3 linked regions of the Ancylothrix sp. D3o genome follow. The protein of the gene in region 3 interacts with the protein of the main gene of each other region in a pairwise test. Links are inferred from orthologs where the notes say so. Each region holds a gene or a part of one and is shown on either strand. Other genes may lie near its edges.

The links.
Region 1: the proteins of ftsZ (region 3) and rlmN interact in binary tests that used the Escherichia coli proteins (3 or more experiments, as listed by UniProt). The link is inferred for Ancylothrix sp. D3o from one-to-one orthologs.
Region 2: the proteins of ftsZ (region 3) and NG798_RS08395 interact in binary tests that used the Escherichia coli proteins (3 or more experiments, as listed by UniProt). The link is inferred for Ancylothrix sp. D3o from one-to-one orthologs.

What each region holds. Positions count from the first base shown.
Region 1 is NZ_JAMXEX010000011.1:44,069-50,090, forward strand. Bases 1,754-4,505 are described here. They hold rlmN (23S rRNA (adenine(2503)-C(2))-methyltransferase RlmN), read right to left. Parts: upstream 3,759-4,505; coding sequence 2,748-3,758; downstream 1,754-2,747. Other genes in these bases: NG798_RS17975 (tetratricopeptide repeat protein), read left to right, coding at 1,754-1,850; NG798_RS17980 (replication restart DNA helicase PriA), read left to right, coding at 2,430-2,606; NG798_RS17990 (ATP-binding protein), read right to left, coding at 3,937-4,505. Also shown: NG798_RS17970 (GlsB/YeaQ/YmgE family stress response membrane protein), read right to left, coding at 1-210; more of NG798_RS17975, read left to right, coding at 639-1,753; more of NG798_RS17990, read right to left, coding at 4,506-6,022.
Region 2 is NZ_JAMXEX010000003.1:234,831-241,023, reverse strand. Bases 1,629-4,551 are described here. They hold NG798_RS08395 (rod shape-determining protein), read right to left. Parts: upstream 3,633-4,551; coding sequence 2,625-3,632; downstream 1,629-2,624. Other genes in these bases: NG798_RS08385 (SIMPL domain-containing protein), read right to left, coding at 4,427-4,551; NG798_RS08390 (single-stranded DNA-binding protein), read left to right, coding at 4,038-4,412; mreC (rod shape-determining protein MreC), read right to left, coding at 1,629-2,518. In the rest of the region: NG798_RS08410 (HAD family hydrolase), read left to right, coding at 91-876; rod shape-determining protein MreD, read right to left, coding at 1,033-1,611; more of mreC, read right to left, coding at 1,601-1,628; more of NG798_RS08385, read right to left, coding at 4,552-5,209; NG798_RS08380 (EVE domain-containing protein), read left to right, coding at 5,453-5,875; NG798_RS08375 (PD-(D/E)XK nuclease family protein), read left to right, coding at 5,964-6,193. UniProt on the Escherichia coli protein: Forms membrane-associated dynamic filaments that are essential for cell shape determination. Acts by regulating cell wall synthesis and cell elongation, and thus cell shape.
Region 3 is NZ_JAMXEX010000001.1:277,439-283,571, forward strand. Bases 3,271-6,133 are described here. They hold ftsZ (cell division protein FtsZ), read right to left. Parts: upstream 5,410-6,133; coding sequence 4,132-5,409; downstream 3,271-4,131. Other genes in these bases: NG798_RS01370 (S8 family peptidase), read right to left, coding at 3,271-3,479; NG798_RS01375 (hypothetical protein), read left to right, coding at 3,667-4,068; NG798_RS01385 (cell division protein FtsQ/DivIB), read right to left, coding at 5,540-6,133. Outside these bases: NG798_RS01360 (CHAT domain-containing protein), read right to left, coding at 1-456; NG798_RS01365 (hypothetical protein), read right to left, coding at 1,471-1,704; more of NG798_RS01370, read right to left, coding at 1,701-3,270. UniProt on the Escherichia coli protein: Essential cell division protein that forms a contractile ring structure (Z ring) at the future cell division site. The regulation of the ring assembly controls the timing and the location of cell division.

The sequences.
Region 1 (6,022 bases), on a different replicon or contig from region 3:
CGCAAAAGCAATACTAGGAATGCTCAACGCTGCATAGGATGCACCCCCACTCGTTCCTAAGAGCATACTACCAAGATAGCCACCTACAACTGCACCCAAAATTCCTAAACCGGTTGTGGCAAGAAATCCGCCACCTTGATGACCTGGATAAATTGCTTTGGCAAGGGCGCCGGCAATCAGACCTAAAATAACCCAAGCTAGAATTCCCATCTCATTTCCTCCAGTAACTTAAACTGTTTTGTTGTTGTTTGTCTTATCTTTCTACACAATATCAGCAGTTTTATACGATTAACCTCTACCACAAGTCAGAAATCAAAAGAAATAATGCTTTGAATATTATTCACAATAAAAACTTTCACCGCTCTGCCAAAAGATAGAGCAAAAATGTCGCGGTTTCTGATAGAAGAATTTTTTGGCTGTTTTTCTAAGCTTTCTATCTATTTTAGAGCAGAAATTATTATTTGATTGAGCAGCGACTCTTAGGAGTTTGTTTAGTTTGCACGTCTGGCTTATTGGCGCAGGCTTCTTCCCTGAAATCCGCGCTTTCTGTGGTAGATATGGCTGAATTGAATTTCTGAGTCCGTTTGCCTTTACAATGACAAAAATACTTTTATCTCTCACCAAAACAGCGACTAAAAATGAAACTAAGCCTTTGCATGATTGTCAAAAATGAAGAAGCCACACTACGCGATTGTCTCCATAGTGTTAAAGATGTGGTAGACGAAATGGTGGTTTTAGACACCGGCTCTACAGATCGCACGGTGGAAATTGCCCAAGAATTGGGAGCCAATGTCTATTTTTTTGAGTGGTGTAATGATTTTGCTGTTGCTCGCAATGAGGCGCTGCGTTTTGTCACCGGCGATTGGGTAATTGTACTGGATGCAGATGAAAAACTTAAACCAGAAATTGTGCCGCTGATGAGACAAGCCATGCAAAATGAGCAGTGTATCCTCATTAATTTAATTCGTCACGAAGTCGGCGCCGCTCAGTCTCCTTACTCGATGGTGTCGCGTTTGTTTCGCCATCATCCCGAACTTTATTTTACTCACCCCTATCATGCAATGGTTGATGATAGTGTGGCGGAACTGTTAGAAAAACAGCCTAACTGGCAAATTTTAGAACTCGCAGAAGTTGCTATCTCTCACGAAGGTTACACCGAACAAGCAATCGGTGCCCAAAATAAATTTAACCGGGCTGCTTCGGCAATGGAAGCTTATTTATCTCAGTATCCCAATGATCCCTACACTTGCAGTAAATTGGGTGCTTTGTATGTCAGAAGTGGCAAAATTGAGCGGGGAATTCAATTACTAGAAATTGGTTTGCGCGGGGTTCCTTCTTGGCGAACACGAAAACCTGTTGAGGTGCCGGTGCTTTATGAACTCCATTATCATTTAGGCATTGCTTACAGCCGCATTGGGAAAGCTTCTCAGGCAAAGTCTCATTATTTAGCCGCAATGGAAATGCCGGTTTTACCTTATATTAAACTGGGAACTTATAATAATTATGGCAATTTGTTGCTGGAAACCGGCGACATCACCGGCGCGATAATTGCTTATACAACGGTTTTAGAACTTGACCCGACTTTGGCAACGGCTCATTTTAATTTAGGCATTGCTTACAAAGATAAAGGCCAGTTACAAGATGCCATAAAGTGCTACCGGCAAGCAATTGCTCTCAATCCCAACTTTGCTGAAGCTTATCAAAACTTAGGCGTTGCTTTACTGAAAGCCGGCAATGTTTTTGAAAGTTTAGACACTTTTCGAGAAGCCATAACTCGCTATGAAGAACAACAGTCACCCGCAGCCGCTAAGTTGCGCCAAAGCTTAAAAGAAATGGGGTTAAGAATTTAAGAATTAAAAACCCGGTTTATTAAACAAATCGGGTTTTAACCACAACTATATCGCCCAGTAAAAATCTTTTTCCCTAGAGAGTCATGTACCCCTTAACATAGATTTATCGGTGTAGCCTATCTTGTTCTCCAGATACTTTAAGAATTTTTCAAGCTTCTAAACCCGCCACCTTTGGCGAACTGTTGCCTCGATTTTTATAGCTTAAACCTCAATCCCTGAGAAATTAAATCAGCATTTTTTCAAAGGCTGATCAATTTTTGGCCGCCCTGGCGGGTAATATTTAACATTTTCTTCCTTGTTATTTTCGTTGTTCTCTGTATTTCTCAACAATCACCCCAAATAGCTTTGGAAGCGGGATCACCCCTAAAAGCACGATCCCCAGCCTGTAGATTTGACACTCATTAAAATCATTGACATAATAAAAAAAAGATAAAGCTCAGCTTTGCCGAAGCAAATTCCTGTGAAAATCACTTTAAAGTTAAATTCTTCAATTCAGGGTGCAAATACTTGTAAATTTGGCTACTTATTCTTTTTTGAGTTGCCTTTCCAAAAAACCTAGCAAAACATAGAGAGTTTAAAATGAACAGCGAAAAAATTCGTTGCCCCAACTGTGGTGATCATGCTGAGCGAGATTACGTTCTTGCTCATCATTTAAGGCGCACTCAATGCAATAGCTGTGATTATTTAATGATTACTTGCTCACTCACCGGCAAAGTCATCGAAGCCTACGCCCCCGGCATCAAAGCTAGTCGGTAACTCGATGACATCGCTTTAAACCAAGTAGAATAATATCTATAGCTTTTTAAATACTTAGCTATACCAAAAACCCGGTTTCTGTAAAAAACCGGGTTTTTAAAAGCTGTTAAACTGTACTTTAAAAATAGCAATCAAACCGGCCTAAGATTTCATAGCCCGTAATTGTCCGCACGCCGCATCCGCCTCTAAACCGCGAGAATAGCGTACACTCACCGCCACATTATACTCCTCCAAAACCTTCACAAACTGATAAATACGGTCTTTTGATGGTCGCTGATAATCCACCTCATTAATAGGATTATAAGGAATCAAATTCACATGACATTGAAACCCCCGCATAAGTTCAGCCAGTTCTTCTGCGTGTTCTGGCAAATCATTTACACCCGCCAGCAAAATATATTCAAACGTTAATCTTCGCCCCGTAATCTTCACATATTCCCGACATTCTGCCATCAACTCATCCAGCGGATAACGCAGCGCACTCGGAATTAATTTTTCCCGCAAAACTTGATTAGAAGCGTGTAAACTTACCGCCAAAGTCACTTGTAATTTATGTTCTGCCAATTCCAGAATGCGGTGGCGAATTCCCACAGTCGAAACCGTCATATTTCGCTGGCCAATTCCCACATCTTCATTCAAAGAACGTAACGCCACCAACACATTCTCAGTATTAAGCAACGGTTCCCCCATCCCCATAAACACAACATTACTCACCCTGCGGCCAAAATCTTCCTGTACCGTTAACACTTGATCGACAATTTCATGGGCAGCCAAATTGCGTTTAAAACCACCCTTGCCGGTGGCACAAAAATCGCACCCCATCGGACAACCAACCTGCGAAGAAACACAAACCGTCAAGCGTTTTTCTGTAGGAATTCCCACCGCTTCAATAATTTGATTATCCGCCAACTTGAGCAAATATTTTACCGTTTCATCGCCTGCTTGCGAACGATAATAAATACTCGACCGGCCAATCGCCACCTCTGCCATACTTTCCCGCCATTGCTTAGGAAATACCGTAATGTCTCCTAAAGATCGCGCTCCTTTTTGATATATCCACTGGTGCAACTGCTGCCCCCGATAGGCCGGCTGTCCTTGTTGTTGCACCCATTCTTTTAATTCCGGTTGAGAAAGACCTAATAAAGCCACCATAGGATTTCTGATTTTAGATGTTAGATTTTCAATTTTATTCAATGGGGAAATGGTGATTTTTTTGTTCCCATTTTTTTTTATTTTAGCATCACCTGTAGGGTAGTTGATAGGCTAATAAAACTTTGCCGGCCCCCTGTGGGCAACACCGGCCATTTCAGAGTAGTCAGACAGCCTTACATTACTTTACTTTTTGGCTGATAGGAATCTCAATTTGAAACTCAGAACCTTCTCCCGGTTGAGAAATACATCTCAAAACACCGCCATGCTTTTGAGCTACAATTTGATAGCTAATTGATAATCCCAATCCTGTCCCTTGACCCACAGCTTTTGTGGTGAAAAATGGATCAAACAACCTTGTTTTTACAGCATCAGTAATGCCCGTGCCGTTATCTTTAATACAGATTATTACCCGATTTTTATCTATCAACTGCGTCTGAATCCAAATCGTAGGCATTACAGCCGCACTTACGTTAAAATTAGCATCAGCGTTCTCAGGAATATACCCCATGCGATAAAAATCACTTTTTTCTTTTAAAGCATCAATTGCATTACTAATCACATTCATAAACACCTGATTTAGCTGGCCGGCATAACACTCAACCTCCGGTAAATCTCCATATTCTTTAATTACTTGAATTCCCGGAAAATCAGCCTTAGCCTTGATCTTGCTCTGCAAAATTACCAGCGTACTCTCAATACCCTCGTGCAAATTAACCGGCTTCATTTCCGCTTCATCAAACCGCGAAAAATTTCGTAAGGTTTTAACAATTTGACAAATACGTTCTGCTCCTATTTTCATAGAAGAAATAATTTTTGGCAAATCTTCCACCATGAACTCCAAATCCATATCTTTGATGTAGGCATCAATCTCTGGATTTTTCTGATAATATTTTTGATACAGTAGAATTAAGTCCAGTAAATCCTGACTATAATTGCTGACATAATCCAGATTGCCATAAATAAAATTGACAGGATTGTTAATTTCGTGTGCTACCCCAGCCACCAATTGTCCCAAACTAGACATTTTTTCAGTTTGAATAAGCTGGGTTTGAGTTTCCTGTAACTCTTTCAGCATTTTGGCAAGCTGTTCAGCTTGAGCAAGCGCCGTCTCAGTTAATTCTTCCTGCCGGTCAAGCGCTGAACGCAACTCTATTTCTGCCTGTTTTCGCTGAGAAATATCCCTTAAAATAGCCACATATTCACAACCAAACTGGTGAGAACGGTCGGAAATCGTCACTTCAATAAACAGTGGTTGAATAATATTATTTAAAGTTTGCTCACACCGGCTCGGCCATTGAGCAGGCAAAGCCGGCAAATTTGGTAAAAACTCACTCACCAAGCGACCTACCAACCGATGAACCGGAAGTTTAAATAACTTCTCAGCCGCTGGATTTACCTGACTAATTAAACCGTTTTCATCCAGAACCAAAATAGCATCCAAAGCAATTTTAAACAAATGCTCAGATTCTTGCTGCATTTCAACAATAGACATCACCTGCGGCAAACTTGTCCAGCAAGCAATTGCCACCCCCACAAAAGCCATTGTTATCATTAGCACAACAAACAAATCAATACTGACATTCCAAGAAATGCTATAAATTTGCCCCCTGACAAACCAACCAATTGCCAAAGCCGAACACAATAAAAATAGCAAAACGCTCACTTGAAGCAAAACAAAATCTTCCATTTTGCTGCGGGAACGAATTTGATATAATTCATTCCACTTCTGAAGGCGAAACCAAGGAGAAGACGAGCGACGAATAAGAAAATCCGCCCCCAAAATAAACAGCGGCAAAGACAATCCCAACAGCAAATATTGCCAGCCCCAAGCTAAACCGCCCACCCCTAAAACAACAACTTCTATCGCCAAAAAACCCAAAGAAAAGTTAGGCCAAAGAACATGACGCTGGCGACGGTTTAACCACAACCCGAAATGAATGGCAATCATACTGCACAGATAGCCGGTGCCCGTCACCATCACAATATGAGACACATCGCCCCAGACAAGACAAATTAGACTAGCAGCAAAGCTTAAAATTAAAGCCGGCCCAAAAACCCCGCGCCGAGAAACCGCCGTAAACACCGGCGCCAAATAACCATCAAGCCCAAGTTGATATAAAACACGCGGCGAGTTAGAAACCGCCGTCGCACTACTCAGCCAAGCACCCGCCGCCAGCAAAAACGTCACCAACAAAGAAGCCGATTTTCCCCAAAAAGGCAAAGAAGCATTCACCAAGTGCAAAAATGTGTTGTCGCCTAAATTC
Region 2 (6,193 bases), on a different replicon or contig from region 3:
CCCGAAAAAACTGAAGTAAAACTTATCTACTTTTTGCTATTGTTAAAAAGTGTATCAAAGCAAAAACATAGGTAAAGTTTTGTGGCGAAGATGAGTCAAGCTAATTCCGAAATGACCAACTACACCGGCACCCAAACCAAAAGCGCTTTTTGCCGCCAAAAAATGACGGTATTTTGCGACTTTGACGGGCCAATAGTAGATGTATCAGATCGCTATTACAGCACCTACCGGCAAGCACTTGCAGACACTCAGGAAAACTATCAAGCCAAAAACATACAATTGCCCGTTACAGCGCTCCCTAAAGATTGCTTTTGGTACATGAAACAAAACCGCATCCCCGATGCAGAAATTGCCATGCGTTCAGGATTAAGAGGCTCACAAATAGAAGCCTTCCTAGCACGAGTGCAAGAAATTGTCAACCAGCCCGACTTGCTGCACAAAGACCGGCTGCAACCCGGAGTAGAATGGGCGATAGGTTTGCTGCACTCCCAAGGATTCCGCATAGTATTAGTCACCCTACGCCGGCAAACACAAGCCCAGCAAATCTTACAAAACTACGGATTACTTCGGTTATTTAGTAGCATTTGGGGAACCCAAGACGACGACAGTGCTTATCACAACTATGCAGACATCAAACAAGAACTACTAAAAGCCGCCATTGCCAAAGAAAATGTCGCCACAGACTCAGCATGGATGATTGGCGATACAGAAGCCGATATATTAGCAGGACAAGCTTGTGCAGTCCCCACAATAGCTTTAACTTGTGGACTTCGCAGCCGCACATATCTAACACAATATAATCCTAATCACATTATGAGCGATTTGCTTTCTGCGAGTCATTTTTTAATCGCCCAAAAGCAGCGAATTGCAGCCTGAAAAAACTTATATAGCCCCTTAGCAATAATTCCTGAATGTTAAAAAACCCGGTTTATAAAACAAACCGGGTTTCTCACACAAAGTAGACTTCACAGTGATATTGACAAACCTTAACTTGTAGTTTTTTTCACCTAAAAGCGCTGAATTTTCCCAAAATCAAGACGACTCAATTAACTTCATGCGTCCCCACCAAACATTGAGAGGAAAATAAACAACCGGAGCCCAAAGACTGCTGAGGATAGCACTAGAAAGAGCAAGAAGTTGCCGGTCATGCCAAATTTCCATCAAAGAGCGCTCACCCAGAAAACTGAACTGAATAGCCGTGATCAACTCAGCAATCACACTCATGCCAAACACAATCAAAGCCACCGAGATAAAATCTTCCTGAATAAAGCGCTGCTTTTGCAAGCGAGCCGTCAAAATCCCGACTATACCCAAACTAAGCGCATGACTAGGGATAGGGGAAGTCATACCATCTTGAATCAACCCCAGAGCAATACCCGCAGCAGCCCCCAGAAACCAACTGCGCTTGACACTCCAAGCAACGACCCAAATTAACAGCCAATTAGGGCCAATCCCCAGCAAAGTCATGCCAGGGAGGCGAGTCGGCAAAATCAACAAACATAATAAGAGAGAAGCAAGCGTTACCAGCGTATTCAGCAACCGACGGGTTTGGGGGCGCAGGCGAGTCACCCGACTCCAAGAATCCCTTCTAATTGCCGATCTATAGTTCATCCTGCGGTTGCGGCGGCGTTTCAGTAGAAGCATCTGTGCTGTTGTTTGGTTGAGGTTCAGCCGGCTGTTCGGTTTCAGCGGGGCGGGAGCCATCAGGATAAATTTTTGGCTCATCGGCAGGACGGGTATCTTGAACAGGAGGCGGAGCCGAAAATTCCTTATCCGGCAGAATTTTGCTCGGCTTAACTTCCACCCACTCTAAAACATTAATAGGCACCGATAGCTCAATAATCGCTTCCGGTGCCGGACTTTTGCTCAGGTTAACCGACTCAACGCGCCCAACAGGAATACCCGCAGGGAATAACTCACTCACCGGCGAAGTCGAGACAACATCACCCGGACGAACATCAGGAACCTTATCAAAAAACTCCATAACTGCCCGGTTAGCACCTTGGCCGCGCATAAAGCCCATATTGCGGCTGCGGCTAATAGTCACCCCCACACGAGCACTGGGATCGCTAATCAAAAGCACACGGCTAGTGTTTTGAGAAACACTTTCCACCCTGCCAACTAACCCCCCGGCGCCGGTGACAATATCACCTTCTTTAATACCATCTCGACTACCGCGCCCCAGAGTGACTTGCTGCCACCAGTGGTTAGCAGACCGGCCAATCAGAGGTGCAATAACACCTTTGTCCTTGGTAGTAGAGACATAACCCAAAAGCTCTTTAAGCTTTTGGTTTTGATTTTCTAGCTCCACAAGGCGCTCAGACTGTGCCATCATTCGAGCTTTTTCAATTTGTTCTTCTGCGGAGGGACTTGACTGGAAAGGAAGGGTGAGCGTGCGGAAAATCTCAAAAATAACCGCTCCTTGAGTTTGCTGCACTCCCCAAGCTCCAGCAATAGCGACAGCCACCAACCCCACTTGCAACCCGTGCCTATCCCACCAGCGACGCAATGAATACATTTAACTTTTGTTGTGGTTCACTATCAAATTATTCGCCGTTTAGCGTTCATTGTTCACAGCATCAAAGTAATTGCTGCCATGAACCCTAAACCCTAAACCCTACCGACTACATATTGCGAGAACGACCGCTAAACACCCGCTCTAGTTGTTTGAAATTCTCAAGCACACGGCCTGTTCCCAACACAACACAGGAAAGCGGATCAGCAGCCACATGAGTAACAATGCCGGTTTCGTGACTAATGAGGGTATCCAAGCCTTTCAACAAAGCGCCACCCCCAGCCAACATAATCCCTCGGTCAATGATATCGGAAGCCAATTCTGGCGGCGTGCGTTCCAGCGTTCGTTTCACGGCTTCGACAATCACCCATAAAGGCTCTGCCATACTATCGCGGATCTCCGGCCCTTTGATAGTCACCGTTCGCGGTAAACCTGACAAAAGGTGCAAACCGCGCACATCCATAATGGCATCATCATCTTCGACTGTCGGGTAGGCTGAACCGAGCTTAATTTTAATTTCTTCTGCGGTTCGCTCTCCAATCACTAGGTTATGAACCTTTTTCATATACTGGGTGATGGCTTCGGTGAGTTCATCGCCCGCCACCCGCACGGATTCGCTGAGTACGGTTCCTTGGAGGCTCAAAACTGCCACTTCTGTAGTTCCACCACCGATATCAATAATCATGTTGCCCGTTGGTTCAGCCACCGGCAATCCTGCACCAATGGCCGCTGCTACCGGCTCATCAATTAAATAAACATCTCTTGCCCCTGCTTGAGAAGCTGCTTCCATTACCGCTCGCCTTTCCACACCCGTCACCCCTGACGGAATACCGATCACGATCCTGGGTGATACAAGGGTTTTGCCTTCATGCACACGACGGATAAAGTGCTTCAGCATTAATTCTGCTGTGTCAAAGTCGGCGATGACGCCATCGCGTAGGGGGCGCAGGGCAACCACGTTTCCGGGGGTGCGGCCCAGCATTTTTCTAGCGTCTTCTCCGACGGCTAACGGTACTTTTAGGTTTTGGTCAATAGCCACCACCGAGGGCTCTTGCAGGACAATTCCTTTACCAGATACATACACTAGGGTGTTTGCTGTACCTAGGTCTATACCCATGTCCCGCGATAAAGATAACCGATTGAAAAGACCCACAAGTTTCTACGCCCCCAAAATCAAATGCTTTTTTTGTGTAACTACTGATGTAGCCGTGCTGGATTTTATTACGTTTTTTCCCCTGAGTCTAGTCTGGGCCGCTATTTTTTTTGGCCAACTGACTCGCAAGTTATAAGGATCATCCATTGCTTCGCCTACCCAATCCGGGTAATGTGATGGCCAATTGCCGCTCTGCCCGCTATTGTAGAGAGGCCCGCTTTTTTTTTCAAGGGGCGCAGGTGTTGTTTTTTTTTAAGTTCCGTTCGGTTACTCGAAAAACCACCGCAACTATCAACAATCACCCCTAAGTTACTTACTGTGTCGATCCTTAGCTAAGATCAGTGCAGCACATCAAGACATACAAGCAATATGAGTCTTAATATCGTCCATTTGGTAGGCCGTGCCGGCCAAGACCCTGACATGAAATATTTTGAGTCTGGTACTGTTAAGTGCAATTTAACGTTAGCGGTTGACAGAAGAACTCGTAATAAAGAGGAGCCTGATTGGTTTACTTTGGAAATTTGGGGAAAAACGGCAGAGATTGCTGGTAGCTATGTCCGCAAGGGTAGTTTAATCGGTGTCACCGGCTCTCTAAAATTTGACTATTGGCAAGATCGCAACTCCGGCTCCCAACGTTCTAAGCCGGTGATTAAAGTTGAGAAGTTGGATCTCTTGGGTTCTAAACGCGATAACGAGGCGGCTATGATGAACGGTGGCACCGGCTATGCGGGTGGCGAAATTTAGCCGCCTATTCTGCCTCAATATCTTATTTGCAGGGTGACGCTTGCTTCGACTTGCTGCTCACCTCCCTCTATTGGTGTTGAGGCTGCCATTTCTGCTCTTGCATCGGCAAATTTTGGCATCGGCACCGGCACCGGCGGCGGTGCATAGGCTCCATTAATTTGTATGCCTATAACTTCTCCTGCTCTTAAATTCAAGGCGCTCAAAACGGCATCTGCTTGTTTTTGTGCGTCTTGTGTTGCTTCTTTTAAGGCTTGTTGTTGGGCTGTGGAAATTGCACTGTCTGAAGCTATAAAACTTACTCCATCAATGCGTGTTGCACCGGCTTTTACGGCTTCGTCTAATAGGTTTCCTGCGTTGCCGGTGGGAATACGAAAACTAACGGTATTTGTGGCACTATAGCCGGTGAGTTTTTGGGTGTTATTTTCATAGCTATAAATTGGGTTTAAATTAATGCCGGTGGTTTCCAATTTTTCCACATTCCGCGATTTTAATAATGTCACGACGGCTGTTGAACGTTTGGCGGCTTCTTGTTGTGCTTCTTGGGCTGTTTTTGCCTGAACTTCTACGCCTAAGCGCACTTGGGTGATGGTTGTCGGGATTAATTCTACACCTCTGCCGGTTACTGTTAAGGTTCGCACGGGTACTCCTTGGATAATTTGATTTTGCTCTTGTGGGTTTCGCTGTTGAGCCAATACTGGCAATGTTAAACTCAAGCTTAGCAAACTCAAGGCTATGGGCAAAACTTGCAGGACGGTTCGAGAGCTAATTTTGCTTAAGCTTGCAAGATTTACAGACATGGATAATTTTCTCCTCACTCAATAATTTTTGCATCTCAGTGGTGCCGGTGTCTCGCCTGCGGCGGTAATCAGCAATCGCTGGCAAGATGCCCGCGCCACTCTTACAGATGCTTTTTGTTGTATGGTTCTACTGTGGCACTGCTTAATCCTGTAGGTTCGATAGGTTACAGTTTTAGTAACTGCTTTGGAGTTTGACTTGATGTTTTTTGCCTTTTCCCCAATCCCCAAACCTTCATCACTACTATGAATTATTGGTTGTTAAAAAGCGAACCTGATGAGTATTCTTATACAGATTTAGTTCAGGAAACTAAGGCAGTTTGGAATGGAGTTAATAATGCTTTAGCTCTCAAAAATATGCGTTCTATGATGCCTGGTGATTTAGCGTTATTTTACCATACCGGCAAACAAAGACAAGTTGTAGGAATTGCGGAAATAATGAGCGAAGCTTACCCCGATCCAGCCTTAAATGATCCTAAGCGTGTTGTGGTAGATGTGCGTGCTGTGCGGCGAGTAAAAAAATTTGTGACTTTGGCAGAAATTAAGGCTGATAAGGATTTTGAGGGTTTTGATTTAATTCGGTTATCGCGTCTTTCGGTGGTAGCGGTTTCTGAGGCACATTGGCAGCGAATTCTTGCGCTTGCTGGGGTTGAAGATTTGGGGAAATAAGACAATATTTTTGGCTTGGAAATTTGGGCGAATTTTGGCTAAGCTGAGGGTGAGGAAATGCAAGTCAATTTTCCAGAGGTTGTAAATTATGGCTTATCAATTATCTGCGACAAAATTGCAGTCCTATCAACAATGTCCGCAAGCTTATTATTTCCGCTATGAAAGGGGAATAAAGCCTAAGAGTTTTGGGGGTGCGGATGCTTTAGGCAATGCTTTGCATAACACTTTGGCTGATATTTATTGGAAATGGTCTTATTTAGAACCAAAACCGCCGAGAAGTTGGATAGAAAAGTGCTGGAGTCAGCACACTTCAAAGTT
Region 3 (6,133 bases):
AATAGGCCGGTTGCCGTCGTGGAGAACTTCCCAAGGTAAACGCGGCAAAACATCACCTTTCAACGCCAAACGCAGACGTAACTGAGAGCGCCGGTGCTGAGCAATACTTTGGGCTGATATCCAACTATCACGCAGCCTACCTTGAAATAAATGCTGATGAAGCTGCCGGCCCAAAGCAACCAAACTCGCCACCCCAGCTTCAGGCGAAGAACCGACCTCTCCTAGACTCGTTTTCCCATTCCCAGTTTGCGAAGGCCAAGCCATATCACTTTCCTCTAACAAACCCAGCAACGGGTCATTCATAAGCTGACAAGCACGCACAAGCCAGTCATCCACCGGCCACTCTAAAATTTCCTCGGCCAATGGCGCCCCCTGCACCACATCTTCCGTTCTCACAAGATATTCATTACCCCGAACCGGGGTTACTGAAATTTGAAATTCTAGTTCCTGAGTCACAACGTCAGTCCTGCTCTTAGAATTCGATTATGTGCTACAAATACACACTCATATCAATTTGTCTGTATTGTCGCAATTTTTTGGCTGAAGCCACAAGAGGGTTTCCCACCCCCCAGCGCCAGAAAAGCCGGCACCGTAGCTAAAAACTATTGACTCCAGACCTCAATATTTTATTGATTCAAACAATCCGACTACCTATTGATGGGAAAAGTTACCACCTAGCCTAAACTTTTCAGGTACTACTAATAGATAACAGATTTTTCCGGATTGCATCAGCACCCCTAAGAACACTATTAACAGATGCACCCTGATAGATTGCCCTGGCTAACCATTGCTGGGGTTTTTTATTTGGCAATTCTTTTCTTATGGCCTAAAAATGTAGACAAATTCCTAATTTTTCCCAACCCCAACCGGCACCAAATTCAGCTTGTCATACCCCCAAAAATTTCTCCCCACCTTCTCACCAATTTCTTTTTTAAATTTTCCTGACGCACCCCATCAACCGCAGAAACTTGGAATGGTAGATGCACCCTGATTGATGCTCCCGGTCGTTTTAGGCCGGGATTTTTGTTTTTTTTATCACTCTTCCCTTGATCCTAACTAATAAATTTTGATTCAATTTTTAGGCATTCATAAAAAACCTTTTGTTTTCTGCTTTTAACCCTACTTTCCTCTTCTTTTCCCCTAATGAGCATCAAGCCTTAAAGTTTAAAACTTTCTTCAGCTTTTCCGGATTAACTTCACTCATCCTAGGAAAAAGAAATGGTAGATGCACCCTGATTAAGCTCCCCGGTTAAACCAACCGGGGTTTTTTTTGCTTTTTGCTAGTAGATTCACAAACCTCACCCTACCCCCCCTGCCAAATAGGCAAAGGGGATATTAAATTTGTTTTGCCCCTCAGAGAATCTGAATGCAGCCGCATCGCAGGTAGATACTGCTAAAGCGTAACGACATACTGAGGCAAAACAAAAAAGTGAGTATTTAACAAGCACCCGGACGCAGCCCCCGGTGGGATCAATCCGAATTGAGGACGGAAAACTCTTCCACTTCCAGCACCGGCCCAATCATGGCAAAGCTCATCACGTCGTCACGGACTTTCCCTTTAACCTTGACTTCTAGGCCCGACTTGAGCAACTCTGCCGGCGCTCCCTGATGAATTTCGTAGCTTTCACCCTTTTCTGATACCAGTGCCCAAGTTCCAGGGCCGAAGCCTTTCCTTTCTATTTTGCCCTGAATCGTCACACTCATACAACTACCCCCTCAGATTTTGCAGCTAATTTTGCTAAACCAAAACACAGCAGCGCATTTATCACCAAAAATCCCTGGGCGACAAAACCGCCTCCCAACAGCCAAACATTCGGCGAGATAAGCGCCGTCACCGCCAAACAACTCGCCACGCCCAAAGACGTACCAATCGCAAACCACTTTAAAGACTTGTGGCCCAACAGCAACAGCACCAACCCCACAGGAATCAACGCTGAAGCAAAAAGCGGATTCAAAGCGCTACTCCCCTGAACAACATTCCCCAATTCAGGAATCGAGCTACCCATTGCCCGAAAAGGCCATTGGGGAAGATCAAAAATATACAAGCCGCGCAGGAAAAACAAACCTGAACTTCCAGCTACCAAACCGGAAGAAAGCGACCAACTCCAAGCAAACGGGAAATAATTTCGCAAAAACCAAGCCAACATATAAGAACCCAACACCATCGCCAGTTTTGGCAACAGCGCCACCGCGCCGCCATCAATCCAAAAGCGAGGATTCAAATAGCCATTATCCCGCAACCACCGGAAGAAATCGCGGAAGGTAATCTGGCCCTTGGTTGCCAACTGCACCGCCGCTGCTGCGTCCAATTGACCGGCCCCAAAATGATTAAGCGGATCGTCTGCAACCGTCCGCGCTGACTGTTTCAAGATCCGCACAATTTCTTCTGGTTCTTGAACACCGGCAGCTTTAATCAAAGCCGCCACGCCAGCAACGTGAGGCGCCGCCATACTCGTGCCTTGATAAGCGGCAAAAATTGAGTTTCCTTGCTCATCAATGGTATTTTGCAAAATTCCGCCAACTTCACCATTTGTGGTATCGCCACCGGGTGCTGAAATATCCACACCGGCCCCAAAATTAGAATAAAAGGCTTTTTGCCCGGAAGCATCCAGCGCCGCAACTCCCACCACGTTAGGATAACGAGCCGGATAGCCAGCCGAGCTATCAGCACTGTTTCCGGCGGCGGCAATAATCACAACGCCTTTACTGTGAGCGTAATCAATGGCTTCTTGCATGAGTTGGCTTTCACCAGGGCCACCCAAACTCATGTTAATGATATCGGCACCATTATCAGCCGCAAATTTAATCGCTTCCGCAATATCAGCAATGGTGCCACCGCCGGAAGATGCCAAAACTTTCAGCGGCATAATACTGGCTTGATAGGCAATACCGGCCACGCCATACTCGTTATTTGTACTTTGAGCAATGGTGCCGGCAACGTGGGTACCGTGTCCGTTATCGTCGGCAGCCTCGGTTTTATCGTTGACAAAATCGTAGCCTGGGGTGAAGTTTGTATCTTTTAAATCTGCTACGGGTGTGACGCCGGTGTCTATGACAGCCACCGTTACGCCATTGCCTTTGCTTTCTTCCCAAGCTTTCTCAATATTAATGCTGCGAAAATTCCACTGCTGATGATACATGGGATCATTGGGAATTTCCAAAACGCTGTAAATATAATCCGGTTCAATGAATTCTGTTGATTGTCGCAGATCGGATTTTTTCAAAGCTTTAAGAAGTTGCTTATTCCCCTTGACAATATAGACATTATCTGATACTGAAAACTCACTGTTGAGTTGAGGAGTAACGCCGTACTGCTGGGAAAGCTGGCTGAGTTGTGTTTCAATTTGAGAAGCTGGTATATCCTCGCGGAAATCCAGCACAATTTGATTAAAACTGCCTTGATTTGCCAAACCTTTGAAATTGAACAAAGCAACAGCCACCCCAACAATAAATAGGGATAGCAGGAAAAACTTTCGCATAAAACACCTCTAAGGTCGTGCGGGTGTATCTTGAAGATAGCTTAAGGGTATTACATTTGGCCTAAGTCGGGAGCTAATCTTGAAAAAAAGGAATTTTTACTATAAAATTGCATGAATTGCTTTCTGGGAGTTTTTCGAGAAAGCGTTATTTTCTACCAATCCTTAAATCGAAAATCTAAGATATAAAATGGAACGGGGTTTGCTGTGGTTGCCACTCTTGGCGGTTTTTATATGGTTGGCTTGGGCCGGCAGTAACGAATATCAAAAAGTAGAAGCCTATCGTCTGTGGGCCAAACAATTTGAACAAGCCAAATATGATATTTATGCAGTTTTAGGGAAAACCGGCAATCAACTAACCTGGGGAAAACCGACAAAGAAGGGGCCGGTTAATCTGCAAAGTTTTTCCCTTGATGATGTTACAGAAATACGGTTTTTGGTAGATGGAGTTGCGGTGGATGCTAATACACCCCCCACCCAAGGCAAAAAAATTGAACTGGAATTCAGCTTTGGCAAGCTTACTCCCCAGCGAATTCCCTTTACAGAAATTCCCCTCGCCGCCGAGTGGGCAAAATCTTTAAAACAAGGTTGAGAGTAGATTTAGAAACCCGGTCTTTTGAGAAAAACCGAGTTTCTTGATTGTTAGAGAGGCGCTTTAGCGAGGGGGACGCCGGCGCTTCAAAAAGTCTGGGATATCTAAACCATCAGGGGCTTTTTGAGGTTCGGATGCCGGTGCCGGTGGGGGTGGCGTTGCCGGCCTGCTGGTGGGAGTAACCGGACGTGGTGCCGGAGCAGTTTTTGCTGCCGGTGCACCTACCACCGTTTCGGGTGAAAAGCCGGTGGCAATCACCGTAATTCTAATTTCACCTTGAACCCGCTCATCAATAACTGCCCCGAAAATAATATTGGCATTGGGATCGACGTTTTCATAAATAATATCTGCCGCTGCACTCACTTCGTGAAGAGTAAGATCAGTTCCGCCTGTGATATTAAAGACAACGCCCTTTGCGCCATCGATAGAAGACTCCAAAAATGGCGAAGAAATAGCCTGGGAAGCAGCATCAACGGCTCTTGACTTGCCAGAACCAATTCCAATACCCATCAAAGCCGAACCGGCATCTGCCATAACGGCCCGGACATCGGCAAAGTCCACATTTACCAACCCTGGGATCGTAATGATATCCGAAATGCCCTGAACACCTTGGCGGAGAATATCATCAGCTTCGCGGAAAGCTTTTTGAACCGGCGTATCTGCCTGGATAACGTCTAAAAGTTTGTTATTTGGAATAACAATCAGCGTGTCAACCCGGCTTTGCAGGGCGTCGATCCCTTGTTCAGCTTGGCTAAGGCGGCGGCGTCCTTCAAAAGTAAACGGACGGGTAACAACTCCCACCGTTAACGCGCCCAACTCCTTAGCCACTTCCGCCACAATAGGAGCAGCACCAGTGCCGGTGCCCCCACCCATGCCGGCGGTAATAAACACTAAATCAGACTGCCCTAGAGCTTGGGCAATTTCATCGCGGGATTCCTCAGCGGCTTTTTGGCCGATAGCAGGGTTGCCCCCGGCACCGAGTCCGCGCGTCAATTTTTGACCAATTTGCAGTCTTTTAGGTGCTTCAGACTGGCTGAGAGCTTGAGCATCGGTATTAACCGACCAAAACTCAACTCCCAAAATTTCACTAGCAATCATGCGATTAATGGCATTGCCGCCACCACCGCCGACACCGATTACTTTAATTCTTGCTACGCTGCTGGGCACAATATCTCCACTCCTTGATTCTTCCCCAGCCATGCCTTTCGGATCTCGATTTTGATTTATATATAAGCCAGCGTTACCGAAAGGATTTGAATTATCCGCGCTAGTCGGAAAACCTGTTTGCCCTTGGGAATGCGGGCTGTCATTTTCAAGCCCTATTTTACTATTAAGTGTCATTGGTATTAGCTAAGGTAAATAAACAACGCTTCAGGTGGCCGGTTCTTGTTGTCAACTATAGGGGATGTTGCGCTTTGCAACCAACCGTACCTGGTACTGGGGGAGGCATGGCCAAAGCCTAGTTCCCCTGCTAGGGAGATTTGGCAGCGGGTGGCTGAATTTTACCCGGTTGCAGTTTAATAGCTGGGGATTGGGGGTTTTTAAGGTCAATGTAGGCGATCTGACTGTAACGCGGGTGTTTGGGTAATTGGCGCATTCGATCAATAACTTGCAGTTGTTCGTCAAACTTAGAACTGTACGGGCCAAGATGGACAGTTCCAATTTCTGTTTTTAAAATTACATTGCCTGAATCTTGCCAGTCAACTTCTGAAACTTTGACGGGAGACTGGCTGAGGGTTTGGTAAAGTTGGGGCCAATTCTCCCGATAGTTGCTGGGGTTGCCGATGACTTTTAACGAAGGTAGGGGAATAGTTTGCTGGAGGGCTGTGTAATTTTTTAATGGAGTCCACCAGCCGTTTTCGTCAAGGACGCCTACAATGAGCGAAGTCGAATTGCCGGAGTCTTTTTGTTTGGCATCTAACGCGCCCTGGCTGAGTTGAGCAATGGCTACAGGATAACGTTCTTTAATGTGGACAGTTAAGCCAGGGGGGAAAAGATGCCGGTGGACGGTGGCTTTGGCAATGGGGGCGGCGGTTTCTAGCTTTTGGGCAATTTCTTGGGGTTG